Thiosocius teredinicola: one gene and its partner. The protein of the gene in region 1 interacts with the protein of each later gene in a pairwise test. Links are inferred from orthologs where the notes say so. Each region holds a gene or a part of one and is shown on either strand. Other genes may lie near its edges.

What was found.
Region 2: the proteins of pepT (region 1) and tpiA interact in binary tests that used the Escherichia coli proteins (3 or more experiments, as listed by UniProt). The link is inferred for Thiosocius teredinicola from one-to-one orthologs.

Annotation. Positions count from the first base shown.
Region 1 is NZ_CP019936.1:4,138,847-4,153,919, reverse strand. The notes cover bases 6,825-9,706. They hold pepT (peptidase T), read right to left. Parts: upstream 8,955-9,706; coding sequence 7,695-8,954; downstream 6,825-7,694. Other genes in these bases: B1781_RS19630 (peroxidase family protein), read right to left, coding at 9,115-9,706; B1781_RS19640 (adenylate/guanylate cyclase domain-containing protein), read right to left, coding at 6,825-7,417. In the rest of the region: B1781_RS19665 (ABC transporter ATP-binding protein), read left to right, coding at 1-421; B1781_RS19660 (ABC transporter ATP-binding protein), read left to right, coding at 414-1,430; B1781_RS19655 (hypothetical protein), read left to right, coding at 1,739-4,141; B1781_RS19650 (phosphatase PAP2 family protein), read right to left, coding at 4,175-5,254; B1781_RS23275 (hypothetical protein), read right to left, coding at 5,251-5,535; more of B1781_RS19640, read right to left, coding at 5,621-6,824; more of B1781_RS19630, read right to left, coding at 9,707-10,713; B1781_RS19620 (APC family permease), read right to left, coding at 11,705-12,964; B1781_RS19615 (hypothetical protein), read left to right, coding at 13,354-13,734; B1781_RS19610 (aminoacyl-tRNA deacylase), read right to left, coding at 13,807-14,277; B1781_RS19605 (NUDIX hydrolase), read left to right, coding at 14,536-15,073. UniProt on the Escherichia coli protein: Cleaves the N-terminal amino acid of tripeptides.
Region 2 is NZ_CP019936.1:3,276,000-3,291,169, forward strand. The notes cover bases 4,820-7,798. They hold tpiA (triose-phosphate isomerase), read right to left. Parts: upstream 6,698-7,798; coding sequence 5,942-6,697; downstream 4,820-5,941. Other genes in these bases: B1781_RS15565 (NADH-quinone oxidoreductase subunit A), read right to left, coding at 4,820-5,136; secG (preprotein translocase subunit SecG), read right to left, coding at 5,455-5,922; glmM (phosphoglucosamine mutase), read right to left, coding at 6,777-7,798. Outside these bases: NADH-quinone oxidoreductase subunit NuoG, read right to left, coding at 1-379; NADH-quinone oxidoreductase subunit NuoF, read right to left, coding at 385-1,650; B1781_RS15545 (NADH-quinone oxidoreductase subunit NuoE family protein), read right to left, coding at 1,655-2,185; B1781_RS15550 (NADH-quinone oxidoreductase subunit D), read right to left, coding at 2,328-3,581; B1781_RS15555 (NADH-quinone oxidoreductase subunit C), read right to left, coding at 3,585-4,292; B1781_RS15560 (NuoB/complex I 20 kDa subunit family protein), read right to left, coding at 4,313-4,789; more of B1781_RS15565, read right to left, coding at 4,780-4,819; more of glmM, read right to left, coding at 7,799-8,123; folP (dihydropteroate synthase), read right to left, coding at 8,135-8,974; ATP-dependent zinc metalloprotease FtsH, read right to left, coding at 9,061-10,974; 23S rRNA (uridine(2552)-2'-O)-methyltransferase RlmE, read right to left, coding at 11,090-11,710; ribosome assembly RNA-binding protein YhbY, read left to right, coding at 11,852-12,148; transcription elongation factor GreA, read right to left, coding at 12,156-12,632; carB (carbamoyl-phosphate synthase large subunit), read right to left, coding at 12,658-15,170. UniProt on the Escherichia coli protein: Involved in the gluconeogenesis. Catalyzes stereospecifically the conversion of dihydroxyacetone phosphate (DHAP) to D-glyceraldehyde-3-phosphate (G3P).

The DNA of each region.
Region 1 (15,073 bases):
CTCCACCCAGGCTCAGGTATTGGATCTGTTGCGCCGACTGTGCGACGAGTTCGATGTGGGCATGGTGCTGATCAGCCACGACATGGGGGTGATCGCACAAACGGCCGATCGCGTCGCCGTCATGTATGCCGGGCGGATCGTTGAAACCGGCGATGTACAAACCTTGATGCGATCGCCCCTGCATCCTTACACCCAGGCGTTGCTGAGTTCGGTGCCAACGATGGAATGTCGCGGTGAGCGACTCGCGTACATCGATGGCGTGATGCCGCAACTCGCCGAGATGCCCACGGGGTGCGCGTTTCATCCGCGATGCTCACGGCGTAGCGAGCGTTGCGAGTCCGAATATCCCGCTTTCTCATCGATTGAGCCATCGCACAGTGTCGCGTGCTGGTTGGTAGACCAAAGGACCGTCCATGGGTGAGTCGCAGCTGCACGAGCCGGACAGACGCCCTCTGCTCGACGTACGCGGTGTCAGCAAGCATTTCGCCGTATCCGCCGGCTGGTTAAGTCGATTGATCGGCGGCCCCCAGTCGCTGCGTGCCGTGGACGACGTGAGTTTCGCGATCGAAGCAGGCGGAACCCTGGGCCTTGTCGGTGAGTCGGGTTCAGGTAAATCGACCCTGGCGCGGGTACTGGTTGGCCTCGATCGGCCGACAGCGGGGCAGGTGTTGTTCAATGGTAGCGACATCAATGCGATCCAGGATGCCGCGACCCGGGCCGGGCTGAGACGCAACTGGCAGATGGTGTTTCAGGACCCCTATGCGAGTCTCAACCCCCGGTGGCGGGTGAGCGAAATCGTCGGCGAACCGATTCGTGCCTTCGGGTTGGCTGAAAGCCGGGCGGCGAGGAACGCCATTGTCGCGCAGCTGTTGCAGCAGGTGGGATTGTCGGCGCGCGATGCGACGCGTTACCCGCATGAATTCTCCGGCGGCCAGCGGCAGCGTATCGCGATCGCACGGGCCCTGGCCTCAAAGCCGCGATTCATTGTGTGTGATGAACCGACGTCGGCCCTCGATGTGTCGGTGCAGGCGCAGATCCTGAATCTGATGAAAGACATCCAGCGTGATGCCGGGGTGGCCTATCTGTTTATCAGCCACGATCTGGCGGTCGTGCGTTTCATGGCCGATGTCATCGGCGTGATGTATTTGGGGCGATTGTGCGAAATGGCACAGACGAATGAACTGGTAGCCAATCCAATGCACCCATATACCCGCTTGCTGATAGACGTGATGCCGAATCTCGAGGCGTCATCGCATACGCGCGAATCGTCTATCGGTGAGCGGCCGGACCCGATGTCGCCGCCGAGCGGTTGTGCATTTCACCCGCGATGTGCGCACGCCAATGAGCGTTGCCGGCGCGAGCGCCCGCAGATGCTATCGGCAGGCCGGCGGATGGTAGCCTGCCATGCCGTAAATGAAGGGCGGCTGTAAGCACGTGAGCGAGACGGCGGTGGTCGACGCCGGGGCATGTAGCAGATCGCCGTTTGCATCGGGGTGGGCCACATAATTCAGAAGAGCCGGCTCGCTACTGGCCAACTCAATCGAAGAGGAGAGTGACTATGGGCGCTGCGCCGGACTGGACTCCCCGTTATCATGCCGTTTCAGTTGTCATCCGCCCGGACCCGGGAAAGGTTGGCCCGACAACCATCTCGATTCGACACCCTTCCACACCGTGCTGTTTCAAGCTTGAAACCCCCGGTTTCGATATCGTTTCGCAATATCTTCTCCGGCTCAGAACGTTGAGCGATGCCGGCAAGATCCCGAAGATCGGGTTCAGGTTCGTGCCCTGCGGAAGGCCCGCCGACGAAACGCTGACATTTCTCGATCGTGACGATCAGCGAACGTCATGGTGCGCATCCTATGAATTCTTTCGCACGCTGCACAACACGAAGGGAAAGACGGTGGGCAGCGAGCGCACCCTGGTGTTGCTTGCCGCCTTGCATCACGGCGATTACTGCGGCGCCAAGGGCGACGATCCGACCGAACATGATGTGGAGTACCGCGATCGACGGGGCATCCGCGTTGTTGCGCAGGTAGACCAAGCCCGCAAGGAGATACGGGTTACCTCGATGTCGGCTTACCTGATGCCCGGCCGTTCGGTAACCCTGGGTTCTGCGGTCAGTCATCGCGACCACTGCACGACAGACCATGGTGTGCATTGTGATGACCCTGTCGGGAACGGAATCCTCGCTATGCAAGACCCGGCTTCGGCGAAGCCGAAAGGCAGCGATGGTGTCGTGCGCACGCTCAAACAGCGTCGGCCCAGCCGTTCCAGCGAGGTGTTGAATCAATATCTCGATTCCAATGGCGGTCATGCAGCGACCATCGAACGGTGTAAGCGGCTGCGGTGCAAAGGTAAAAAACTGGAATACCTGAACCTGCGGCGTTCGCCGTTCGTGCGCGACGATATCGAGGCGGTCACCGGCAGTGGGCGGTCCGGCGCAATCAAGCCGATTGCCGAGTACATCTTGAAGCCTGTGCCCAAGCAGGCCGAATCGGTGCGCTCGAACGCCGCCGCCCAGATAAAGGCGTATTGCAACACCAACCAGCTGTTCGAGCATCTACTGCATTTCGGCATACACCCGGAACACTACTTCGCGTCTGCAGAGCTGCCGCTTGCAGTGCACTATCGCTCCGGTATGCCCTATGGTCCGGGCAAAGACGGTCAGACCGTGAATGCCGCCGTTCAACCCAGAGACTGGAAACGCCATCAGATCGCCCCAAGTTTTTGTCAGTCACCACCCAGGCTGAACGTTCACTATGCACTGGCCGATCTTTCGCGTCGCGATCGAGAGGCAAAGTGGAGGTCGGACGATTGTGATCCGGGTAGGGCGCCGGCAATACCGCTGAGTATCGCCAACGACCCGCGATGGGTATGGCATGAGATCGGCCATATCCTTTTGGTGGCGACCACTGGCGAGCTCGAGATGCGTTTCTCGCACAGCATTGGCGACGCGTTGGCGGCGATTGCCGGCGACCCGAAGTCGGCCTTCGTACCAGGGATGCCGGTTCGCGGAAAGCTTGCAAAACGCCTGCACAAGAAAGGCTGTGACGATGTCGAAAAACGTAACCGACGTTGGCGCGGGGCGACCTTTCCCTGGGTGTTTCTACCCAGGCGACACGACCGCTGCGTGACGCAGGGTTGGAGCTGGAGCGGTGCTATGCATCGCCCGATCCTCGAACTGCCGGACGAGAAACAGCCGCGCCGCAAAGGCTATCGATCCGAGCAGATATTGTCTACGTCACTGTTTCGCGCCTATCTGTGCTTGGGAGGCGCAACGCCCAACCCCGGTGGTATGGATGCCCGGAAAACGGCATCAGAGTACGCGCTTTACCTGATCATCAAAGCGCTCGGGCTACTCGGCGACGCGCGAGTAGTCCCGGCCAACAGCCCCGATCAATTGGTTTCTGCGTTGATTGATGCCGACATCGGTACCACCAGATTCTTGTCGACGTCGGGAAAGGTGTTGCTCGGGGGGATAGCGCATAAAGCGATCCGCTGGGCGTTCGAGGCGCAGGGCTTATACGGTGATGCGGAGCATTGCGATTCGTACGCCGGTTTGCCTCCGAACGTCGACGTTTTCATTGCCGACAGTCGTCCGCACTATGAGGATTGGGGCGACTGCGCGGTTGAGTATGGTGCCGGTAACTATGTGCCGGTCGCATTGACCAAGCCGAAGAAGTCGGCAATGCGATCGCGACAGCCGCGTTGGATGACGGATCCGAAGAAAGGTGCAGTGAGCGTCACGCTCAAAGGTATCAACGTCGAGGTAGGAAATCGCGGAACGAAAAAAGCGCACGATGTCAGTGTCAGGGTTTTCTACATCGAATGGAAAGGCAAACACCTGCCGAAATGGACGCCCAAGGGGAAGCACCAATGGCACGAAGCCAAGCAAGGGCATAGAGGTAAACCGACGGTGAAGCGCGTCGGCAAACAGCCGGTGGTGTTCGGTCGTTTTGCGTGGGAGACGAAACCAAAGCCGGGTGCGACTTACCTTGTGCTCGCTCAGGCGACGTGTCCTGAGGACCGTGCCAACATCGACACCAAGACGAAGCTGCCATGCAGTCGGGGCCGGGTACCACTGCCGTCGTTGGTCGCGAACGACAACAATATCAGTCTGACCCTGTGGAAGTGTCCTTAGCGCCTCCACTGTCGGAGGCGCCTTGAGATTGGACTAACGTCGTTCCGGCCACTCGGCTTTCGCCCGTTCGATCACCATTTCAAGTGTCGGGCATGTGATGCGTTGCTTGCGCACGATGTCACGCCAAACCCCTCTGGCCAGATGCCTGCCGGCGCTGGAGTCGGACGCGTAGTGAACGCCGATTCGTTCGCGGTTCTTGGCAATCCGTTGAGCCAGCCACAACAGCGGCGAATCGATCTCGCCGCGTCCGTCCAGGTCCTCCGGCTTGGGCTTGCGGCCTTCGCTGCGGTATTTGCCGCAGCTTTTCCGGCGTGATTTCTTGGTCGCCAGATTGAATACGCCGTAGCGCTTGGCCAGTGCCGGGATTTCGAGAAGGAACAGTGCGATCAAATGTCCCTGAGAGGCGTGGCCACTGGGGAATGCCGGGTGAGCCGGTGGGCCGAAAGGCGGTACCAGCCCGGGGCACAAAAACGACGGGCGAACGCGCAGGAATCGATGTTTGTAGTACATGTGCATCACGTGACTGATCGACATGGCACACGCGATCAGTTCGATGGTCCAGGGGTGGCGCGCCCTGTTTGCGCCGAGAAAGTGGATGAAGTAGTCCGCTGTGCCATCTGCCTGTGATTCCGCTTCAGCCAGATAGCGTTGTCGATCATCCTGCATCAGTTGCTGTAGTTGAATGATCTCGGAACAGATCGCGGTGAAAGCTTTGTCCCGCGACTTCTGCGATTTTCGGGCGACCCAACATAGATCCATTTCTTCGAGCCAACCCGATTTCTTCAAACGCCGAAGCGCTTTCTTGCCGCCTTTGCCCCACTTGTCCCAGTCGTGGAACTGACTGCCGAACTCCAATGCCGCCTGCGTCGATATCGCGTTGGCATCGACCGTCTTGAGCCATTCAGTGAGGTTGGGGTCGAACGGCCGCATCCAGAAACGCAGCGCCGGATCACTGTCAGCGGTCTGCCATTTCAGTGGATGGTTCGGGTCGCGATACGGATTGACGATGAAGTCATGAGGGAAGGGAGGGTTGCCGCACTCGTCCGGCGTAACGTCCGCCGCCCATGGTCGATAGCGCAAGTCGGCCGGCGTCGCATAGTAGGCGCGACTCAATGTACCTGCTCCCGCGCCAGCCCCCGCGCCTGCACCGGCTCCTGCACCTGCACCGGCTCCCGCGCCTGCACCGGCGCCAGCCCCCGCTCCGGCGCCAGCACCCGCTCCGGCACCAGCACCCGCTCCGGCACCAGCACCCGCTCCGGCACCAGCACCCGCTCCGGCTCCAGCTCCAGCTCCTGCACCAGCTCCTGCACCAGCTCCTGCGCCGGCTCCTGCACCAGCACCCGCCCCTGCGCCTGTTCCTGTGGCCATGGTCTTATCTCCCCTTTCTCGTTCACCCTGGTTTTGCGTGCGGCACCATCGTTGTCCGACGTGTTACGCAGCCGCCCGCGATCGTTTGTTCGATGCGTCCGTGACGAGTGATTAGAGCGGCAATCCGGCAGCCAACAACCCGTCTTTAAAACGCTTCAAGTCATCGGCTCTCGCAAGCGGATACCATTCGAGCAACTCGTCGACTCGAAACCATGGTTCGGCTTGCATCAGCTCTTCGGCTTTTCTCCGTGCGTCATCTTCTTTGCCGGCCTTTGCCAGCGACGCCGCCAGCATGCGTTGGCAGGCAATGAACCTTGGGTTCGCCCGCTGTGATTTGTGCAGCCACACCACAGCTTCGGGGTACCGACCCGCGACGAATTCGGCAATCCCGGCGACAATCCAGAAATAGAAATTCAATGGGTCGAATGGGCTTAGCTGCCAGACGTTTCTCAGCCGGTCGAGTGCCTCATCGGCTTCACCCAGATAGGCTTTGGTCAGTGCGCTAAGACCCCATGCGAATGCCGAGTTCTCATCGAGTGCCAGTGCGCGGTCGAACAGCTCCAGCGACTCCCTGGCATTGCCGCCAAAGAAACTCTGCAAGTGCCCGGCTACGGCAAGCGCAAAGGCGTCTTCCTGGTCGAGTTCTATCGCACGTTGTGCCAGCTGAATGGCGCGCGCCTTGTCGCGCTTCAGATCCCGTGAGCGGCCTTCGCCGACCTGGAAGTTCAGGCGCCAGGCCGCATACGCATGTGCTTGCGCATAGAAGGGGTCGAGCGCGATCGCCCGCTCGAGCGACTGCCCGGAGCTCTCAAAGCTTTCGTCGGTGAACTGGTAGAGCTGAGACAGCGCCATCAATACGCAGTCGTAGGCGTCGAGGCTTTTGGTCGGGCGTTCCCGAATCCTGGCGACCTCGGCGGCCTGCACGCGTGATTGCAGCGAGCCGACGATGCGCGCGACGATCTGGTCCTGGAACGAGAAAAGGTCGGCATTGTCGCCGTCGAAGCGTTCGGCCCATACGGATCGATTCGCGACGACATCGATCAGCTCAGCATTGATACGCAGGCCAGCCGCCAGTCGGCGCACGCTGCCATCGAGCACGTACCGCACATCCAGTTCGCTGGCGATCTGGCGAAGATCGCGGTGTTTCTGCCGGTAGCGCAGCGTCGATGCTCTGGCGATGACGTAGAACGAACGACTGCGTGACAGGCCGGTGATGATGTCTTCGGTAATGCCCTCACCAAAGTAGTCATCGTCTTCCGCACCGGTGATGCTGCGAAAGGGAAGCACCGCTATCGTCGGTCGCGTCGACCACTGCAAGTAGGGTTGATAGGCAGCGATCTGCTGTTCCGGTTCTTTCCATTCCACCGCGAACACATGCACTGGGCGTGCGATATTCTTGAGCGGCGGGGTGCCCAGGTCGCGGAAGGTGATCGGCAGCCTGTTGATGATCAGATCACGCACGATCGAGGTCACGGCAATGCTGCCCGGCGATGCGGCGTGATGAATGCGCGATGCGATGTTCACGCCATCGGCCTGCAGCGAGCCATCTTCGTCGATCACGTCGTCGACGTTGATGCCGATACGCAGGCTCAGCGTAAACTGGTCCGACGGTTGTTCTCGCTGTTTGGTCGCGCGTTGAACATCGACCGCCCAACGCACCGCATTCACTGCGCTGGGAAACTCGAAAAGCAAAGCATCGCCGGACATCTCGACAAGACGGCCGCCCTGATGATCGGCATAGGGCTCGAGTATCGATTTGCGCAATGTCTTCCAGTTGCGCATCGTTTCGGTCTCGTTGATCGACATCAGGCGCGAGTAGCTGGCCACATCGGCAAATGCGATGGCGGCAAGGCGTCTCGTGATATTGGACGCTTCTTTATTCCCCTTTGTTGTCTCGTTGTCAGTCACTGTTCGCTCATACGTGAAACGTCGCGTTTCGTTCTTGGCAGCTGATGCGCTTTTTCTGTGTCAACGTCACCCATGCATACAGGTGCCCGGCTTACCGCGGCAGCCTGGGCGGGTGCGTCAGTGTCTTCTGGTGTCGTCCGTGGCGCTGGTCAAATCGGGTAGGTCCGACTTCCCGTGCCATCTTATAGGGTTCCTCCGGCGAACAGCGGTTCAAGCCCGTATCCGCTGGGTCGGCGCCGGCCTGGCGCTTCCGTTGTAATGCCGCTGCCGGTGCCTGTCAGTCGGGCGTACGTTCCTCCCATTCTCTACACAGTTCAATGATCACCTCGACCGCCTTGTGCATATCGTATGTCGATATCCACTCGGTTTTCGAATGGAAGTTGTGTTGGCCGGCGAACAGGTTCGGGGTCGGCAGGCCTTTGAAGCAGAGCTGCGAGCCGTCCGTGCCACCGCGCAGCGGTTCGTGACGAACGCGTAATCCGGCGCGTTCGATGGCTCTCTTCGCCCGCTCGACGACTTGCGGTTGGGCATCGAGGATCTCGCACATATTGCGGTAGCCCGGCTGCACCGCGCTTGTCAGCTGTGCGCCCGGATGCTCGGCCATGATATCGCTCGCGATGGCTTCGACCTTTGATGCGATGGTACGCAGGCCGTCGACATCGAAGCTGCGTATCAGGAGGCTGACCTTTGCATGTTCCGCGTTGCCCTCGATATGCGCCGGGTGGGCGAAGCCTTCACGGCCCTCAGTAGCCTCGGGATTGAAATCGGTGGCGGACAGGCGGTGGATGAATTCGGCTGCCAGTTTGACGGCATTGACGAGTTTGCCCTTGGCATAGCCCGGGTGTGCGCTGACCCCGGTGAACTCGATGTGCAGCGTGTCGGCGCAGAATGATTCGGTCTGCAGCTGTCCCAGGCCTTGGCCGTCGATCGTGTAGGCGCGGTATGCACCGAACCGCTCGGTGTCGAAATGCTGTGTACCCCGGCCGAGTTCCTGATCGGGCGTGATGCCGATTCTGATTTTGCCGTGCGCGATCTCGGGATGGCCCAGCAGATATTCGGCAGCAGCGAGTATCTCGGCGATTCCCGCCTTGTCGTCTGCGCCAAGCAGGGTGTCGCCCGATGCAGTGATGATGGTGTTACCGATCTGGTCGCGAAGGTCGGGATTGTCTTGCGCACGGATGCGAATCTCCGGCGCGTTCGGCAAGACGATATCGTCGCCTTGATAATTATGGTGCAGCAGGGGAGTGACCTGCTCGCTGCTGATTCCGGGCGTTGTGTCGGCATGCGCCAGCAACCCGATGCACGGGACGTTACTTTTCTGAGAGGTAGCAGGAATGGTTGCGAACAGGTACCCGTGTCGGTCCAGGTCAACCTCGGCGGCGCCCATCTCACGCAGTTCTTCGGCGAGCATCTGCTGTAAGGTCAGCTGACCCTGCGTGCTGGGAAAGCGTGTGCCGCCTTCCTGCGATTGCGTATTGATCTTCACATATCGCAGGAACCGTTCGACGCACGAAGTTTCGTAACGTGGTGACGACATGGTCCGACCCCAGGGGATGTCATACTGCCTGACAGCTTTGTTGCGGGTTATCGTTTTGTTGCGCCCTAATATACCGCGTTGGATCGTTGAATAGAAAAAGCGACCCTCATGGGATGGGGAAGGGAAAATCATCTCATTCCCTTGCGCCGCTTTGGTGCATTCAGGCGACGCCGGCAAACTGCAGAAAGTCCTCGATCGAACGAATGTCCCGCCCGCCTGGTATCTCGCTGTCGGACGGCGACCAGTTGCGGTTGAGGTACGAGTCATCATTCGAGCGCAGCAGGCCGACGATCGTTTCGACGACGATGTGGCTGCCGATCGGCCCCAGACGGTTGCCTCCTCCCAGGGTTTCGGCCTCTCTGAGCACATAGAACCACAAGGGCGTATGGGCGAGAAGAAGCTCGTTGTCTTTGAGCAGCGCATCCCTCAGTGCAGGCCGCGGGCCTGTGCCGGTGTCATCGAGGAGCTGCGCAGCGGTTAGCGGTGCGATGTCCGCCAGTGCGGCCATTGCCTGCCCGGTCGGCACGCTGAGCAGGAAGCCGCGACGCAGATTGCGTTGCGCGAGGTGCTGCATCAGGTGATGTGCCGCACCGGGTTCTTCGCCAAACGGCTCGTTCGGCAGATGGCTTAGTGGTTCGGCAAGGTAGCTGTCGATCTTTTTCGAGCGGCGCTCGGGGCCGCCGTCGTTGAACCGTCGGTTACAACCGGTCAGGCGTGACCAGTCGGCAATCCAGGTGTCGGGCAAGCGTCTGTTGCCGCCGAGAGCGGCATGCCCGGCAGCATGCGCATTGCCGGTGAGTTCAAGAACCTGTTCAAGTGATGCACGGTCGGCAACAGTGCCGCCGCGGCCGAAGTGCGCGTTGAGGTCGTAGCTTGACCTGACGGTTGCGTGACCGAAACGAAACGCCGCCGCGGTGAATTCGACCGGCATGAAGCCACCGGCAAACTTGTAGCGACTCAATCCCGAGTGGACGACGGCGTCCACGATCTGCGGGTCGGCGACGGTCTTCAGGTAATCGTTTACGACCAACCACTGGTGATGCAGCCGGGTCTGCTCGCGCGCCCGTTCGAAGTCGCCGAGCCTGTCGAGCGCTGCGTTGTGAAACCGCAGCATTGCCAGGTGAAACTGGGCAAGGATCAGGTTCTCGTCATTGCGTTGATCACCGATGATCGCGTGGCCTGAGCCATCGTTCGACCGCGGTAGATCACGGCATGGGTTTGCTCCATTGGTCGGCGTCTCGCCGCCGGCGTCTTGGTTGAGACCCGTGAGAAAGGCGCCAGGGCGCACGTTGCAGCAATGAAACGTTGGATCGCCCGGACAGTACAGCGACGGGTTGCCGCCGGGGCCACCTGCGTACACGCTGTCCAGGTTCAGGGCTTGGCTTCGCAAGTTCGCCAGGCGTTGGCTTACCTGCTGTGGCGCGACCGGGGCAAAGGCATCGGTCGTGATATCGAAGGGGCTGTCGACCGGGTTGCGGTCGGCGTTGAGCGTAATGTCATGATCGATGAACTGTCCCCAAAAAGTGTAGATCGGGGAGAAGTCGGCATCGCCGTTGTTCGGGTCGTTGCGTTCATCGACGACCATCGCAGCACCGAGGGCGTCGAGCGCGGTAATGACGGTAGCCGGGTCGCTTGTCGGAATGCGCTGAGCGCTGTCCGGAGACAGATAATCGAATGCCACGGCATTGAACGTCTTCTCCGGCGACGCGTATGGGAAGTCTCCGTGCGTTAATGATCCGGGAATCCGGAGTCGCTTCATCGACAATTCCTCCATGAACTCACTCATTGGCCAACCGCTGTGTCCCTTGCGACGAGGCGTGCGCGCGTAGATCGGCCGCGGGTTCTGCCCTGAAAATGTTGTGTCACGCATAGGCAGAGACAACAGAGTTGCGTTGAACGCGGTCTGGCAAAATCCGATCGAGTCCCGTGAGCCGGGAGAGGTGTCGGGCATTAGGTTTGATCTGCAAGCTCAGTTCCTTCCACATCTGGATAATCGCATCGTCAAGTAACAGAGTGCCGCGGTTTAAACCCGGCAACAGCATCTCTTACCGCATCTGCTGCGCAATGCAGCAGAACGGCTACCCTGGCGTGTGAGCCTCATTGCGGCGAGCAGTCGAACCTGTGGTTCATCGGGCTGCACCGGAATTTCGGCCGGTTGTTCTTGTTTTCTAGATTGTGTCGAGCGAGTCAACCGGGCGGCGGGCTAGCGGTGAGGACAACGAATGCCCCTGTAAACTGTTGTCCCGCTGCACTGCCCCTGGTGGTCCTTCGTAATCCCGGTTGCGAAAAAAGTTGGGCGTCCCTGCCCTGATGGATCCTTCAATTGCGTTCCCTGCGCACTGCATCCATTGGCAAACATCTCCTTTTTCCGGTCGGCATCCTTGTTGTTGCAACATCCGTGTTGGTGCAACCTCCCTGTTGGTCGGGCGTCCCTGTTCGCTTGGCGTCCTTGTCGGCAAAGCATCCTTGTCACAGCAACTTCCCTGGGCTTGAGTATTCGTCCGCCGCCGACGCCTTTCCACTGCCGGGGCGGGCGCGGTGTGGCATTACCCACAATCCCGGTCGACCGCCCGGGCCTCGACGAGGTAAAAGCCGGGTTTTGGGGGTGTTGTGTGCAGCCGTTGGTCGGGATCGCAACATTGATCCAGCATCGCGCAGGCGGCGCTCCCACCGGATGTTTTGCGATTTGAAGGATCTACGGCGCCGACCGGCGGGGCGGATTCAGGCGAGCAATTGGCGGCTGGGTGCGCTCACGGATGCAGGAGGTCCAGCCAGGACTGACCCAGGATCACCACCAGCGAAGCCAGGGTGCCCAGCGCCGGCACCCAGACCGGCACGCAGAAGATGCCAAGCGGGTGTGGTGCGCTGGTCTTGAGCCGCCACAGGGATAGATTGGTCATCGCAAACACGATCAGCAGCACGTAGCTGGTGGCTTTGGCCAACGACTCCGTGGCGCCCAGCAGCGCCAGTGACATGACGGTTGCAGCGACCAGCAGCGTCGCGAGCACTGGGGTGCGCGAGGCGGGGTGCACGAAGCCGAGCACCTGCGGCAGCCAGCGCCGGTCGGCCATGCCGTAGACCACGCGCGACGCCATGATGATCTGGATCAGCGCGCCGTTGATCACCGCGAACATGCCGATCAACGTGATCACCACCGGTTCGCGACCGGTCAGTGTCTGATAGATCAGTGCGAGTGGGGCCTCCGACGCTGCCAGCTGCGTAGGCGCGACGCTGCCGACGGCCACGAGAGCCACGGCCAGGTACAACACGGTCGAAAGCGCCAGGGCCCAAAGAATGGCGCGCGGAAGATTGCGCTCCGGCTTGCGCACCTCTTCGGCCACGTTGACCATGTCTTCAAAGCCAATGAAGGCATAAAAGGCGAGGAAGGCCCCGGCAAGAATACCTGTCCAGGCGCCCGCAGGCAGGATAGCTGCCTCGTTGATTACTGCGGTCGGTAGCGTCGCGAACGAGGGTGCCCCGACGCCGATAATCAGCGCGAGGCCCAGCATCTCGAATACCGTCAGCAGGGCCGCGACGGTCACGGATTCCTTGATTCCCCATGCCGCGAGCCCGCCGAGTACCGCGGCCAGGACCGGCAGTGCCAGGCCATCGGACACCGGTACGAATACCCGCAGGTAGCCGACGAAGCCGCGCATGATCGTCGCCGACGAAACGCAGCCGGCGGTGACGATCAGGAGGCCGATCACGACCGCCAGGCCGGGTATCTTGAGGCCTTGCTGGACATACACGGCCTCGCCGGCACTCAGCGGGTAGCGCGCGGAGAGCTCGGCATAACTGAAGGCCGTCAGGCAGGCGAGTAACGCCGCGAGGACAAACGACACCGGTGCGAGCACGCCGGCGTGGCCGACCACGTTGCCGATCAGCACATAGATACCTGCGCCGAGAATATTGCCCAGGCCGTAGAAGGTGATCAGCGGCAGCGACAGGGAGCGGCGCAGGCGAGGGCCGGGTTCCAGGTACGGGGGATGGCGCTGGGTTGAGGTCGTCACTGCCGATTCCTCCTCACCCACCATCCTACAACGACTGCAGGTCGCCGACCGCCTCGCCGGGGGGCCGCTCTGCTGGCCGACCGGGCAGACGTTTTGGCTTAAACGTTCTACTCGTCCCGACACTTTTCGAGCGTCGCTTGTGAGAAGGTTGTAGCAGTCGCTGTGCGAGTGCTCCCAGCGGGCCACTCAAGGGGGGCAGCTGCGGTTCGGCAAAGTAGTGGCTATGTGTCGACAAGTGATTGAATAAAAAGAAATTGGTATGGAGTCCATCAACCGGGGCGATGCCGGCGCACAGCCTGCGTGATCAGCCGGGGCGACGGTGCCTGGAAACTGGCATCCAGCGTGCATTCATTGAAGGTGCATGCATAACGATTATGAGGAGACCTACCTTGATCCTGAAGAAAGTTACCGTGCCGTTCGTGTTCGCCTTGTCGCTAGGCGTTGCCTCGGCAGCGTTCGCCGGCGGCAGCGACGTGTACATCAACGGCCAGCAATTGACGGTTCAGCAAAAGAACAATCTGCAAAAGGCGCTCGGCACCTACATCGCGCCGGGTAGCTATCTGGTCGATGCCAATACCGGCTGCTGGTACAACCAGAGTTCCGGCGCGGGCGGATGTCCGTCCGGAAGCAATGCCTACAACTCCCGCTACGGCAGCGGCTCGTACGACAACAGCGGCAACTGGAATCATTGGAGCAACGCAGCCGGCGGCGGTGTCGGTGGTACGTCCGATGGTTGCATCTACACCACCTACGGCTGGTCGAACTGCTGAACGACGTGACGCCCGCTCGCCATGCAACCGCACGGCGAGCAGGCCTCACTCGACGCTCAGGAGTGAGCGCGGCTAGTCGTGGCAGCTGTAGTCGCCGTGCGAGGCATCTCCGACCAGCTTGCGGAAGTCGGCCTGTTTCATGTGGATCAGCTGCTCGTGATCTCCGGCCTCGAAATACACGTCCGGCTGCATCAGCAGCACATCATCGATGATGGTATCCAGGTCGTAGAGTAAACCGGCCGGCGGGATCGCGCCGGTCTCACAGTCGGCGAACACCTTGGCCACTTCGTCTTCGGTCGCCAGGCAGATCGGGCGGTTCATCGAGCGGTGCAGTTCGCCGAGGTGCAAACGGCGGTCGGCCGGCAGCACCATCAACAGGTAGCGTTCGTCATCCTTGAGCAGCAGGCACTTCGCGACACGGTCAGCCGGGTGGTGCGAAGCTTCGGCGGTGTCGCGACTTGATTGGGTATGCGGATGCCGTTCGATGTCATACGGCAGGTGATGATCGTCGAGAAACTCGCGTAGGCTGATTGCGACGGCCATTGCACCCTCCTGCCCGGTGGGGCGTTGCTGGATACATCTGACTATAGTCAAGGAAGATGTCGCCGTTATATTCCCAAGTACCAGCCGTGTTCGGGCGCCCGGCTGACCACGCGATTCCGGACAGCGGTCTCATCCCTGTGCGGGCGCCTTCAGGCAGAGTTCAGGTGCGTACCTTGCCGGGGCGCCGGCACCGGAATTTCGATTCAGTGTGTTTATATGCGGCTGAAAAAAGACTAAACAAAGCTTATGTCGCGCATCATGGGTAAATTCGTCGAAGCATTACGCGGTCGCTTGTCGAGCACCTTGCCGGGTGAGGACGCGCAGTTCGTCATGGCGCCGGCCGCGCGCCTGCGCACGCGCGATGCGTTGCTGACGGCCACCGAACGCTACCAGAGCGCCGTCCTGATCTACCTGTTTCCGCGTGCCGGCGTGTGGACGACGGTGTTGATGAAGCGATCGGCCTACGACGGCGTGCATGCAGGGGAGATCAGTATCCCCGGCGGGCGGCTTGAGGCAGGTGAAGATCACAGCGAGGCGGCACTGCGCGAGTTCGACGAAGAAACCGGTGTTCGGGTGCGTGACAAGCAGGTGATCGGCGCGCTGACCGAACTGTTCATCCCGACCAGTTGTTTCTTCGTCAAGCCGTTCATCGCCTACTCGACCGAATCACCGAGCTATCGACCGGATCCGCTGGAGGTCGAGCAACTGATCGAGTTGCCATTGGATGACCTGCTGAACGAGGCAACGGTCAGGCAGGGTAGTTTCCCGGTCAGCGACGGCCTGCGTATCAGGGCAC
Region 2 (15,170 bases), 860 kb from region 1 along the record:
GCGAGACATCCCCGCCATAGCCCATCGCGACGTCCTGCAACTCGCACTCGCCGCCCTGGTCGCAGATCGGGCAATCGAGCGGATGGTTGATCAGCAGGAACTCCATCGTGCCCTTCTGCGCCTCACGCGCCAGCGGCGAGCGGGTGAACACCTTCATGCCGTCCATGACCGGCGTTGCGCACGCAGGCAGCGGCTTGGGCGCTTTTTCCACCTCGACAAGGCACATGCGGCAGTTGGCCGCGACCGACAGGTGCTTGTGATAACAGAAACGCGGCACGCCGATGCCGGCAGCGTCGGTCACCTCGATCAGCATCTGCCCGGGCTGCGCCTCGAGCTTCTGGCCGTCGACTTCGATGGTGATGGTTTTATCGTCGGACATGCGGCTTACACCATGCACTTCTTGTTATCGATGTGATACTGGAATTCGTCGCGGAAATGCTTGATGAAACCGGCAACCGGCATGGCCGCGGCATCACCCAGCGCGCAGATCGTACGGCCCATGATCTTCTTCGCGACATCATCGAGCAGGTCGAGGTCTTCGTTGCTGCCCTTGCCGTGCTCTATGCGATTGACGACCCGATGCATCCAGCCGGTGCCTTCGCGGCACGGCGTGCATTGGCCGCAGGATTCTTCGTAGTAGAAATAAGAGATGCGATCGAGCACCTTGACCATGCAGTTGCTGTCGTCCATCACGATGACCGCGCCTGAACCGAGCATCGAGCCCGCCTTGGCGATGCTGTCGTAGTCCATGGTCAGATCCATCATCATCGCGCCGGGCAATACCGGTGCCGACGAACCGCCGGGGATCACCGCTTTGAGTGGGCGGCCATCGCGCATGCCGCCGGCCATCTCCAGCAACTCGGCAAACGGCGTACCCATCGGGATCTCATAGTTGCCCGGGCGGGCGACATTGCCGGAGATCGAAAACAGTTTGCAGCCACCGCTGTTCTCGATGCCGATCTCACGGAACCAGTCGGCGCCCTGGCGCACGATGTCGGGCACCGAGGCCAGCGTTTCGGTGTTGTTGATCACGGTCGGTCGACCGTACAGGCCGAACATCGCCGGAAACGGCGGCTTGAAACGTGGCTGACCTTTCTTGCCCTCGATCGATTCGAGCAGCGCGGTCTCTTCGCCACAGATGTAGGCGCCGGCACCGAGATGGGTATGGATGTCGAAGTCGAAACCGCTACCGAGGATGTTCTCGCCGAGCAGGCCCGCCTCGCGCGCTTCGGCCAAGGCCTCTTCGAAGCGTTCGTACGGCTCCCAGAACTCGCCACGGATGTAGTTGTAACCGGCAACCCCGCCAATCGCATAACCGCAGATGATCATGCCTTCGATCAATGCGTGCGGGTTGTAACGCAGGATGTCGCGATCCTTGAACGTGCCGGGTTCGCCTTCATCCGAGTTGCACACGACATACTTGTCGCCCGGTGCGGTACGGTTGATGAAGCTCCACTTCAGGCCGGTCGGGAAACCTGCCCCACCACGTCCGCGCAGACCCGACTTCTTGACCGTCTCGATGATGTCTTCCTGCGGGGTCTTTTCTTTGAGGATCTTCTTGAGCGCCTCGTACCCGCCTTCCGCCTGGTAGGTTTCCAAGCGCCATGGCCGGTCTTTGTGCAGTGTGCGGAAGCAGACTTCGTTTGCCATCGACTTACTCCAGACCGTCCAGGATCTGATCGACCAGTTCGGGCGTCAGATTCTCGTAATAGGTGTGACCGATCTGCATCATCGGCGCGCCGCCGCAGGCACCCAGGCACTCGACTTCCTTCAGACTGAACTTGCCGTCGGTGGTGACCTCGCCGAAACCGATGCCGAGACGGTTGCGCAGATGCTCGAGGACATTGTCGGAGCCGTTGATCATGCACGAGACGTTCGTGCACAGGCAGATCTTGTGACGACCGACCGGCTTGTGCTCGTACATCGAATAGAAGGTCGCCACCTCATAGACCGCGATCGGCGGCATGTCGAGGTAATCGGCAACCTGATCCATCAGCTCACGCGTCAGGTGGCCGCCGTTCATATCCTGCACATACATCAGCGCCGCCATGCAGGCCGACTGCTGCCAGCCTTCCGGATACTTCGCCACCCAGGCGTCGATCTTCTCGCGCACCTCGGCGGTGAACAGCGCGTCCTTGTCCTCGCACTTGTTGACGCGGATCATCGGTTCGCTGCGCATGCTCATCGGATCACCTCGCAGACAGAGATATCGCCAGCAGTACAAGGCGCACGCATTTCGAGCGGCGCAGTGTATGAAGCGATACATGAGCAGCGCAGAAAAGCGTGCAACACAGTAATGCAGTCGAGAGCGCGGTCTGCCACTTTGCTCATCGGTCGATCTCTCCAAATACGATGTCCATCGTGCCGATGATCGCCACGACATCCGCCAGCATGTGGCCACGCGCCATCTCGTCCATCGCGGCAAGGTGCGGAAAGCCCGGTGCGCGCACTTTCAGACGGTAGGGCTTGTTTGCACCATCGGACACGATGTAGCAGCCGAACTCGCCCTTCGGCGCCTCGACTGCGGCATAGGCCTCGCCGGGCGGCGGGCAATAACCCTCGGTAAACAGCTTGAAGTGATGGATCAACGCCTCCATGTCGTCTTTCATGTCGGCGCGCTTCGGCGGCGTGATCTTGTGATCGTCCAGCATGACCGGGCCGGGATTCTCGCGCAGCCACTTAATACACTGTTTGATGATGCGGGCCGACTGGCGAAACTCTTCGACGCGCACCAGGTAGCGGTCGTAACAATCTCCGTTGGTACCGATCGGGATGTCGAAGTCGACCTGATCGTAGGCCGCATAGGGCTGCTTCTTGCGCAGATCCCATGCGATGCCGGAGCCGCGCAGCATCGGGCCGGTAAAGCCGAGTTGCATCGCGCGTTCCGGCGTCACCACGCCGATGCCGACGGTGCGCTGCTTCCAGATGCGGTTGTCGGTCAACAGGGTTTCATATTCATCGACCAAGCCGGGGAAGCGATCAATAAACTCTTCGATGAAGTCGAGCAGTGAGCCTTCGCGCGCCGCATTGCGTCGCTTGGCCTCTGCGGAGCTGCCGAACTGCCCGGTGTCGTATTTGGGCATCTCGTCGGGCAGATCGCGGTACACGCCGCCGGGGCGGTAGTAGGTTGCGTGCATGCGCGCGCCCGAGACCGCCTCGTAGCAGTCCATCAGGTCTTCGCGCTCGCGGAAGCAGTACAGGAACATGGTCATCGCGCCGACGTCGAGTGCGTGCGTGCCCAACCACATCAGGTGGTTCAGGATGCGCGTGATCTCGTCGAACATGGTGCGGATGTACTGCGCCCGGATCGGCACCTCGACGCCCAGCAGTTGTTCGATGGCGCGCACGTAGCCGTGTTCGTTGCACATCATCGAGACATAGTCGAGACGGTCCATGTAACCGATCGACTGGTTGTACGGTTTGCTCTCGGCGAGCTTCTCGGTCGCGCGGTGCAGCAGGCCGACGTGCGGGTCGGCACGCTCGATCACCTCGCCGTCCATCTCCAGCACGAGGCGCAGCACACCGTGCGCGGCCGGATGCTGCGGACCGAAGTTCAGCGTGTAGTTTCTGATTTCCGCCATGGCTTATTCCGCATCCTCGTCGGCCGGCTCTTCGGGTTTCCAGCCGGCTTCGTAGCGACTGTCTTCACGGATCACGCGCGGTACGAGCGTGCGTGGCTCGATGCTGACCGGCTCGTAGATCACGCGCTCCTGCTCCGGGTCGTAACGCATCTCGACCTGGCCGATCAGCGGGAAGTCCTTGCGGAACGGGTGACCGATGAAGCCGTAGTCGGTCAGGATGCGGCGCAGGTCCGGATGGCCGGCGAACATGATGCCGAACAGGTCGAAGGCCTCGCGTTCGAACCAGTTGGCGCTGGCCCAGATGCCGACCACCGAATCGACGATCGGCCGTTCGGCGTCGAGAAAGGTCTTAACGCGCAGGCGGACGTTGTGGGTAATCGACAGCAGGTGGTAGACCACGGCGAAACGGTTGGCCGGATCCATCTCCGGCACCTCGCGATCGACACCCCGACTGAAACCGGCGTTGGCCGCGGTACGCGTGACCCACTCGGAGTTACCGTAAGCAGCGTAGTCGACACCGCACACGTCGATGCATTCTTCGAAGGCCAAGGCGCGTTTTTCGCGCAGCAGCTTCATGACCGGCGTCAGCACCTCGCGCGGTACGGTCAGCGTCAGTTCGCCGCACGCGCGTTGCCACGAGCAGTCTTCGTAGTCCTCGAGGTGCTCCTCAAGCGCCTCCTCGAGTTCGTCCAGGCGTTCATCTGGCGTCATTGTTATGCGATTTCCAACGATTAACGGGCAATCGTATTCGTGCGTCGAATCTTGTTTTGCAGTTGCAACACGCCCCACAACAGGGCTTCGGCAGTCGGTGGGCAACCCGGCACATACACATCGACCGGCACAATGCGGTCGCAGCCGCGGACCACCGAATAGGAGTAGTGGTAATAGCCACCGCCATTGGCGCATGACCCCATCGAGATCACCCAGCGCGGTTCGGCCATCTGGTCGTACACCTTGCGCAAGGCCGGGGCCATCTTGTTTACCAGCGTACCCGCGACGATCATGACGTCGGACTGACGCGGGCTGGGCCGGAAGATGATGCCGAAACGGTCGATGTCATAACGTGCTGCCGCCGCATGCATCATTTCGACAGCACAACAGGCCAGGCCGAAGGTCATCGGCCACATCGAACCGGTACGCGCCCAGTTGATCACCCCGTCGAGCGACGTGGTGACGAAACCTTTTTCGAGAACGCCCTCTATTCCCACTCCAGCGCTCCCTTCTTCCACTCATAGATGAAGCCGACCACGAGAATCCCGAGAAAAATCATCATCGCCCAAAACCCGACCATGCCGATCTGATCCAGGACAACTGCCCATGGGAAAAGAAAGGCTATTTCCAGATCGAAGATGATGAACAGGATGGCTACCAGGTAGTAGCGCACGTCGAATTTCATGCGGGAGTCTTCGAATGCCTCGAAGCCGCATTCGTAAGGAGAGTTCTTTTCGCTGTCCGGCCGGCGGGGCGATAACACGAACCCCAGACCGATCATCGCTGCGCCTACCACACTACCGACAACGATGAAGATCAGGACAGGCAGGTAATTTTCAAGCATACGATGCTGTCTCCTGGTAGGTAGCCCAAGCACCGGTTGTGTTAATTACCGCCGTTCGGGTCGGGCCAAAGGATAGCCACGGAGTTGTGCCAAAGTCAAATAAATTCACAATAGTATGTATTTGTTTTTTAAAGCTTATTTGTGTTTTTTCCGGGCATAAAAAAACGGTATCGCAGGTACCCCCACAATACCGTTCATACATGGTGCCGAAGGCCGGACTCGAACCGGCACGGCTTGCGCCACTACCCCCTCAAGATAGCGTGTCTACCAATTTCACCACTTCGGCGAGAACCAGATTGTCGACCGAGTTTTATTTAATTATTCGGCCGGCTTCGGCGCGTCGCTTTGCGACGGTGCCGTAGTTTGCGGCGCGGGCGTCGACTCTACCGATTCCGCGGGTACCGGCACCGACGGCATGTCGGTGATCGGTGCGCTCGGAAGATCCGACGACGTCTCTGTTGGGACGTTTGGCAGATCGCTCGGCGGTAACGCACTCTGCTCGGTCGGCTCGGTCTGGGCCGCCGGCGCTTTGTCCATCAGCGTTTCCTGGTCACCGGATCGCATCGCAAAACCGGCAAGCGCAAGGCTGGTGACAAAAAACAACGTAGCCAGGATGGCGGTGGTGCGGCTCAGGAAGTTCGATGCCCCACGCGAACCGAACACCGAAGACGATGCGCCGGAACCGAAGGCAGCGCCCATGTCGGCACCTTTACCGTGCTGGATGAGGATCAACCCGACCAAACCAATGGCCAGGAAGAGATGCACTACAACCAACACGGATTCCATAACCTAGCTTTCCTCTTGATCAGCTGTTTGCTGCAGAGCAAACAGCCAGAAAATCATCGGGCTTCAACGAGGCGCCGCCAATCAGGCCACCATCGATATCTGCCTGTGCAACCAGTTCGGCTGCGTTCTTCGGGTTCATGCTGCCGCCGTACAATACGCGTACCACGTCAGCCACCGCCTGATCATTCGACGCCAGACGGCCGCGAATGAAGGCGTGTACCGCCTGTGCCATCTCAGGCGTGGCGGTCTTGCCGGTACCGATCGCCCAGACCGGCTCGTAGGCGATGACGCCCTCGCCGACCATCGCGATACCGCAGTGCTTGATCGCGGCATCCAACTGGCGACCCACCACCTCTTCGGTGATGCCCTGCTCGCGCTCTTCGAGGGTCTCGCCGACGCACAGGATCGGCACCAGGCCGGCAGCGCGTGCCGCCGTGAACTTCTGCGCCACCACTTCGTCGGTCTCGCCATGGTAGGCGCGACGCTCTGAGTGACCGATGATCACAAAATGACAGCCGAAATCGGCCAGCATCGAGCCTGCGATCTCCCCGGTGTAGGCGCCGGACTCGTAAACCGACACGTCCTGGCCACCCCACTTGATCGAGGTACCGTCCAGCTGGGACTGCACATCCGCGATGTACACGGCGGGTGCACAAACAGCGACTTCAGCTGCCGTAACCTGGCCAATACCGGCCTTCAGTCCACCCAGCAACTCAGCGATGCTGGCGCGTGATCCGTTCATTTTCCAGTTACCGGCCACCAAAGGCTGACGCATAGTGTGCTCCCCTCGAAATCGAGCGGCGTAGCTTAACGGCGCAAGGCCGCTAAATCAACGGCAAACAACGGAAAATCGATCAGCCCGTGACCTGTGCGCGAACCACGTCGGCAATCGTGTTGGCTTTTGCGACGACGGTGTCGGCTTCGCGGCCTTCGACCATCACCCGGATCAGTGGTTCGGTGCCGGACGGACGCAGCAAGACACGCCCCTGATCGCCCATGTCGACCTCGACCGCCTGCACCGCCTCGGTCACCGATTGGCAGGCCATCACATCGGCAGCACGCGCCGTACCCAGCGGCACATTGATCAGCTCCTGCGGGTACTTGCGCATGCCCTGTCGCAGCTCGCTCAGGGTGCGTCCGGTCTTGTGGATCTCGGCCAGCACCTGCAGTGCCGACACGATGCCGTCGCCGGTCGTGGTGCGATCACGGCAGATGATGTGCCCCGAAGGCTCGCCGCCGAGGGTCCAGTCGTTGTCGCACAACCGCTCGAGGATGTAACGATCGCCAACGCCGACCCGGTCGAAACCGACGCCGAGATCGCGCAACGCCACCTCGAGGCCGAGGTTGCTCATGTGGGTACCGACAACGTTGCCGACCAACCCGCCGTTGCGCAGCCGCGACTGGGCGATCACGTAGATGATCTCGTCGCCGTCGACGATCTCGCCCTTGTCGTCGACCATGATCACGCGGTCACCGTCGCCGTCGAGCGCAATGCCCAGGTCGGCGCCGTTGACCCGCACCGAGCTGGCCAGCGCGCGCGGCTTGGTCGCACCGAAGCCGTCGTTGATGTTCAGGCCGTTGGGCTCGGCGCCGATCGTGATGACCTCGGCACCGATCTCTTCGAGCACGTCGGGCGCAATGTGATAGGTCGCGCCGTGTGCGCAATCGACCACGATCTTCATGCCGCTGAAATCCATGCGCGACGGGATCGTGCTCTTGCAGAATTCGATATAGCGGCCGCGCGCGTCTTCGAGGCGCTTGGCCTTACCGAGCCGGTCGGAGCAGACGGTCGTCATCGGCTTCTCGAGTTCGGCCTCGATCGCCTCTTCGACGTCGTCCGGCAGCTTGTTGCCGGAGCCGGAGAAAAACTTGATGCCGTTGTCTTCGTGCGGATTGTGCGAGGCGCTGATGACGATACCGGCACTCGCATGCAGCGTGCGCGTCAGGTAGGCGATGCCGGGCGTCGGCATCGGGCCGAGCAAGCGAATATTCACACCCGCCGCAGCCAGACCGGCCTCGAGCGCCGCCTCGAACATGTATCCGGAGATCCGGGTGTCCTTGCCGATCAGCACCTTGGCCTGATCACCGTTGCCCAGCACCCGGCCGGCCGCCCAGCCCAACTTGAGCACAAACTCGGGATTGATGTGACCTTCACCGACGCGCCCTCTGATGCCGTCGGTTCCAAAATATTTACGCGCCATCCTCTCTATCCTCAGTTCTTGTCGACGCTGCCGTCCATGGTCGCCTGCCAGACCGCAATCGCATCGACCGTCGCCGCGACATCGTGCACTCGCACGATACGTGCGCCACGCTCGACCGCAATCAGCGCTGCCGCCACACTGGCAGGCATGCGTTCTTCGACCGGCCTCCCGGTGATCGCGCCGAGCATCGATTTGCGCGAGATGCCCACCAATACGGGCACACCGAGCGTCCGAAAGGCCTCGAGCCCACGCAGCAGCTGCAGGTTGTGCTCGACCGTCTTGCCGAAGCCGAACCCCGGATCGACCAACAGGCGATCTCGCGAGATTCCGCCCGCTTCGCACGCGGCGATGCGATTACTTAAGTATTCGATGATATCGGCTACGACGTCGTCATATTGAGGCGCGGCCTGCATGGTACGCGGCTCGCCCTGCATGTGCATCAGGCACACGGGCACGCGGCCGCTGGCAACCGCGGCAATCGCGCCGGGCGCCTGGAGGGCCGATACATCGTTGATCATGCCTGCACCGGCTGCAATCGCCGCACGCATCAGGTCCGGCTTGCTGGTATCGACCGAGACCGGCGTATCGAAGCTTGCGACCAGGCGCTCGACCACGGGCAACACGCGATCCATCTCTTCGGCCAGGGAAACGGCCTGTGCACCGGGACGGGTCGATTCGCCGCCGATATCCAGTAGATCCGCGCCCTCGTCGATCATGCGCTCCGCCTGGTGCAGTGCATCGTCGAGCGTCAGGAAACGGCCGCCATCGGAGAACGAGTCGGGCGTAACGTTGAGTATCCCCATCACGCGGGGACGCGAAAGATCGAGCAGTTTGCCGAAATCGGACGACATATCAGCCAGCGCAAAACGAAAAAGGACCGGGCGAAGTCACTTCGCCCGGCCCCGGGTTGGGTGCTGCGGATTCTACCCGCTGATGATCAGTGTTGTCCTGCCGGACCACCGATCGGCGACTCGCCGCTGACGTCCTTACCGTCGTCTGCTGGCGCACCGCCGCCGGGTGCAGCCGAGTCATCGTCCCAGCCGGCCGGCGGGCGCGGATCACGGCCTTCCATGATGTCGCGGATCTGATCGCTGTCGATCGTCTCGAACTTCATCAGGGCATCAGCCATCGCGTGCAGCTTGTCGATATGGTCGTTCAAGATGCCGGCAGCACGATCGTAGTTACGATCGATGAAGGCACGCACCTCCTCGTCGATGGCATGCGCGGTGTCATCCGACAGCGCCTTGTGCTGGGTAACCGAACGACCGAGGAATACCTCGCCTTCGTCTTCGCCGTAGGCCAGCGGTCCCATGCGGTCGGACAGACCCCACTTGGTCACCATGTTGCGGGCTATGTCGGTCGCTCGCATGATGTCGTTCGACGCACCGGTGGTCACCGACTGCGCACCGAAGATCAGCTCTTCGGCGATACGCCCGCCGAACAGGCTCGAGATCTGGCTCTCGAGGTGCTCCTTGCTGTGGCTGTAACGGTCCTCTTCCGGCAGGAACATGGTCACACCCAGCGCACGACCGCGCGGGATGATCGACACCTTGTACACCGGATCGTGCGACGGCACGTTCAGGCCGACGATGGCATGCCCTGCCTCGTGATAGGCGGTCAGACGCTTCTCGTCTTCCTTCATCGCCATCGACTTGCGCTCGGCGCCCATCATGATCTTGTCTTTGGCCTTCTCCATGTCTTCCATGTCGACCAGGCGCTTGTTGGCGCGCGCGGCGAACAGGGCCGCCTCGTTGACCAGGTTGGCCAGGTCGGCACCGGAGAAGCCCGGCGTACCGCGTGCGATCAACGACGGCTTGACGTCGTCGGCGAGCGGCACTTTGCGCATGTGCACTTTCAGGATCTGCTCGCGACCGAGGATGTCCGGCAGGCCGACCACGACCTGGCGGTCGAAACGGCCGGGGCGCAGCAATGCGGGATCGAGCACGTCCGGACGGTTGGTCGCAGCGATCACGATGACGCCTTCGTTACCTTCGAAACCGTCCATCTCGACCAGCAACTGGTTCAGGGTCTGCTCGCGCTCGTCGTGACCGCCGCCGAGACCGGCGCCACGGTGACGACCGACTGCGTCGATCTCATCGATAAAGATGATGCACGGGGCGTGTTTCTTCGCCTGGTCGAACATGTCGCGCACACGCGATGCACCGACACCGACAAACATCTCGACGAAGTCCGAACCGGAGATCGTGAAGAACGGCACCTTGGCCTCACCGGCAATCGCACGCGCCAGCAGGGTTTTACCCGTACCGGGCGGTCCGACCATCAGCACGCCGCTCGGGATCTTGCCGCCGAGTTTCTGGAACTTGGACGGATCTTTGAGGAAGTCGACCAGCTCTTTGACCTCTTCCTTCGCCTCTTCACAGCCGGCGACATCCGAGAAAGTCACTTTGACCTGGTCTTCGGTGAGCATGCGCGCCTTGCTCTTGCCGAACGACATGGCGCCACGTCCTGCGCCCCCGCCCTGCATCTGGCGCATGAAGAAGATCCACAGACCAATCAGGATGAACAGCGGGAACCAGTTGATCAAGATATTCCACAGGATCGACGGCTTTTCCGGCGGCTCGGCGCGGATCTCTACGTTCGCATTGAGCAATTGATCGACCAGCTTGTCGTCGGCAGGCGCATCCGTAGAGAAGCGGCTACCGGACGTCATCACGCCGTCGATGCGACCATCTTTATAGATGGTGACACTGGCGACGTTCTTGCGTTCGACCTGCTCAATGAACTTTGAATAGGTGAGTTCGGGCGAAGAGGGTTTCTGCGCCGTGAAGCTGTTGAAAACCGTCATCAGCACGACGGCGATGATGACCCACAGTACGATATTTTTGGCCATGTCGTTCACGGCAGTTCCCCATGCCTAAAGGCGTTGCCGTTCGGCAATGACACCGAACATGCTGATCGTTGGCGCCCAACGGGACCCCAGTTTCTCATAGCGTTTTCGTAACCTACTACGAATGATAGTTCCCGGCTACCAGATAAACCTCGCGGCTTTTGGGCCGCGAAGCCTTGGGTTTGCGCGTCACGGCGCGACCGAAATCCGCCTTCACCTGGCGCATCCAGTCGTCGAACCCCTCGCCGTGGAACACTTTACAGACGAAGCCGCCGCCGGGACGCAGCCGCTGTTCGCAAAAATCCAGTGCCAGTTCGCACAGATGCATGGCGCGCGGCTGATCCACCGCAGCCACCCCGCTTACATTGGGGGCCATATCCGAAATCACAAGATCGACCGGCTGTCCGTCCAGGGCGGCGTCGAGCTTGACCAGGGCTTCATCCTCGCGGAAATCCCCCTGGATCACCGTCACGCCGGGCAGTTCATCCATCGGCAGGATGTCGAAGGCGATTACCTTTCCCTTTGGCCCAACCAGATCGTGCGCCACCTGCGACCAGCCACCCGGTGCGGCACCCAGGTCGACGATCACCTGACCGGGCTTGATCATCCGGTCTTTTTCCTGAAGTTCCAATAGCTTGTAAGCAGCACGCGAGCGGTAGCCTTCACGCTTGGAGCGTTTGACGTACTCATCATTGACATGCCGCTGCATCCAGCGGTGACTGCTTTTCGATCGTGCCATGAAGGTTTTAGGCCAATCGGCCGGAAAACGAATCCGGATTATGCCATCCCCTGCCTTCGGCATGATTCAGAATCCGCAATCGACGTACCCCAGTTGCTGCATTTCGCTTATAGTTGGCGGCCTTTTTTGCGAATCCTTGCGATGAAATTATCCGAATCTCAAAAACGCCACCTGCGCGGCCTTGGACACCACCTGAAACCCGTCGTCTGGGTCGGCCAACACGGCCTTAAAGACAGCGTCATTGCCGAGATCGAGCAGGCCTTGGATTCGCATGAGTTGATCAAAGTGAAGATCGCCGCCGACCGCGAAACGCGCGTCGCCATTGGCGAAGACATCTGTGAAAAGACCCATGCCGAGCCGATTCACAGTATCGGTCAGATGCTCATCCTGTTTCGGCGTAACGCTGAAAAGCCGAAGGTGGCGTTGCCGTCGTCCTGATTCGGCACTACTCGTAGCGGACTTCGAGAATCTCGAATTCGTGGGTGCCGCCCGGCGCCTCGAGCGCGACTTCGTCGCCCTCGCTCTTGCCGATCAGGGCACGCGCCACGGGTGAGGTCACCGAGATCTTGTTGTGCTTTAGATCGGCCTCGTCGACGCCCACGATCTGGTAGGTCTTTTCTTTGTCGGTGTTCAAATCGAGCAGCACCACGGTAGCGCCGAAGATCACCTTGCCGCCGGCATTAACCTGGGTCACGTCGATAATCTGAGCGTGCGACAACTTGGCCTCGATGTCCTTGATACGACCTTCGATAAAGCCCTGCTGCTCACGCGCTGCGTGATACTCCGCGTTTTCCTTCAGGTCGCCATGCGCGCGCGCCTCGGATATCGCCGCAATCACGGCCGGACGCTTGACGCTCTTCAGTTCGTTCAGCTCGGCGCGCAAGCGCTCGGCACCATGCAGGGTCATCGGATGTTTTTCCATTCGTCGTCTCCTCCGTCGGTCGCGATCAACCGTGAAGTTCGCGCAGGCTGTTCACATTCAATTGATCCGGCTGCTGCAATGCAAGTACCGCGGCCTCGGCGCCCGAAATCGTGGTCGTATAGCTGACCTTGTGCTGCAACGCCGTGCGGCGGATCGATGCGGAGTCGATGATCGCCTGCTTGCCTTCCGTCGTATTGATGATCAGATCGAACTCGTCGTTCTTGATCATGTCGACGATATGCGGCCGGCCTTCCTTCACCTTGTTGACCACGGCGCACTCAATGCCCGCCTCGCTGATCGAGCGGCAGGTACCGCGCGTAGCCGAGATCTGGAAACCAAGATCGGCCAGCTTGCGCGCCACGCTGACGGCACGCGCCCGATCGGCCTCGCGTACCGATAGCAGCGCCCGGCCGCTGCGCGGCAACAACACGCTGCCGCCTTCGTTGGCCTTGGCATAGGCCTCGCCAAAGGTGCGGCCGACGCCCATGACCTCGCCGGTCGATTTCATTTCCGGGCCCAACAGGGTGTCGACACCGGGGAATTTGACGAACGGAAACACTGCCTCTTTTACGTAGTAGTGCTTGGGAATAATCTCGCCATCGATGCCCTGCTCCTTGAGCGACTTGCCCGCCATGCAGCGCGCTGCGATCTTGGCCAGCGGGCGGCTGGTCGCTTTCGACACGAACGGCACGGTACGCGAGGCGCGCGGGTTCACTTCGAGCAGGTAGATGTCGTCGCCCTTGATCGCGAACTGCGTATTCATCAGGCCGACGACCTTGAGCGCATGCGCCAGCTTGCGGATCTGTTCGCGCATGCGATCTTGCACCGAGTTGCTCAGCGTATACGGCGGCAGCGAGCACGCCGAGTCGCCGGAGTGCACGCCGGCCTGTTCGATGTGTTCCATGATGCCGCCGATCAGCACGTCTTCGCCGTCGCAGATCGCATCGATATCGACTTCGATCGCATCGTCGAGGAAACGGTCGAGCAACACCGGCGATTCATTGGAGACCTTAACGGCCTCACGCATGTAGCGGCGCAGATCGTCTTCATCGTGCACGATCTCCATCGCGCGGCCACCCAACACGTAAGAGGGACGCACAACCAGCGGATAACCGATCTCTGCTGCCAACTGCACCGCCTGCTCCGCCTCGGTCGCTGTGCGGTTCGGCGGCTGCTTAAGGCCTTCGCGCTCAACCAGCTTCTGGAAGCGCTCCCGGTCTTCGGCCAGGTCGATCGAATCCGGCGAGGTGCCGATGATCGGCGCACCCGCGGCTTCGAGATCTTCGGCCAGCTTGAGCGGCGTCTGGCCGCCGTACTGCACAATGATGCCTTTCGGATTCTCTTTGTGAACGATCTCGAGCACGTCTTCGAGCGTCAGCGGTTCGAAATACAGGCGATCGGACGTGTCGTAATCGGTCGATACGGTTTCCGGGTTGCAGTTGACCATGATGGTCTCGTAGCCGTCTTCGCGCATGGCGAACGCAGCGTGCACACAGCAATAGTCGAACTCGATACCCTGACCGATACGGTTCGGCCCGCCACCGAGCACCATGATCTTGTTGTTGTCGGTCGGCTCGGCTTCGCACTCTTCCTCGTAGGTTGAGTACATGTAAGCCGTGCTCGATGCGAATTCGGCCGCACAGGTATCGACGCGCTTGTAAACCGGGCGCACGCCCAGTTCATAGCGATGCTGGCGCAGCTCCGCCTCGGGAATTTCCAGCAGGTCGGCAAGCCGCTTGTCGGAGAACCCCTTGCGCTTGAGCTCGCGCATGCGCGCCGCATTGAGCGCCTCGACGCCACCGTCACGCACGGCAGCCTCGTCGCGCAGCAGGTCTTGAATCTGTACCAGGAACCAGCGATCGATCTTGGTGTGATCGAACACGTCTTCCAACGAAAAGCCCATGCGGAAGGCATCGGCCACGTACCACAGGCGTTCGGCGCTGGGCTGGCGGATCTCGGAGATCACGACATCGCGCACATCGTCCGCACTCAGATCGACGACCGGATCGAGCCCGGCCTTGCCGGTTTCCAGGCCACGCAGTGCCTTCTGCAGCGATTCCTGGAAGGTGCGGCCGATCGCCATGACCTCGCCCACCGATTTCATCTGCGTGGTCAGGCGCGCATCGGCCTGCGGAAACTTTTCAAAGGCGAAACGCGGCACCTTGGTCACGACATAGTCGATCGACGGTTCGAACGAAGCCGGGGTGACACCGCCGGTGATCTCGTTGCGCAGTTCGTCGAGCGTGTAGCCGACCGCCAGCTTGGCGGCGACCTTGGCGATCGGGAAGCCGGTCGCCTTCGAGGCGAGCGCCGAGGAACGCGACACGCGCGGGTTCATCTCGATGATGATCATGCGCCCGTCGTCCGGGTTGATCGCGAACTGTACGTTCGACCCACCGGTATCGACGCCAATCTCGCGCAACACCGCCAGCGAGGCGTTACGCATGATCTGGTATTCCTTGTCGGTCAGCGTCTGCGCCGGCGCGACGGTGATCGAGTCACCGGTATGCACGCCCATCGGATCGAGGTTTTCGATCG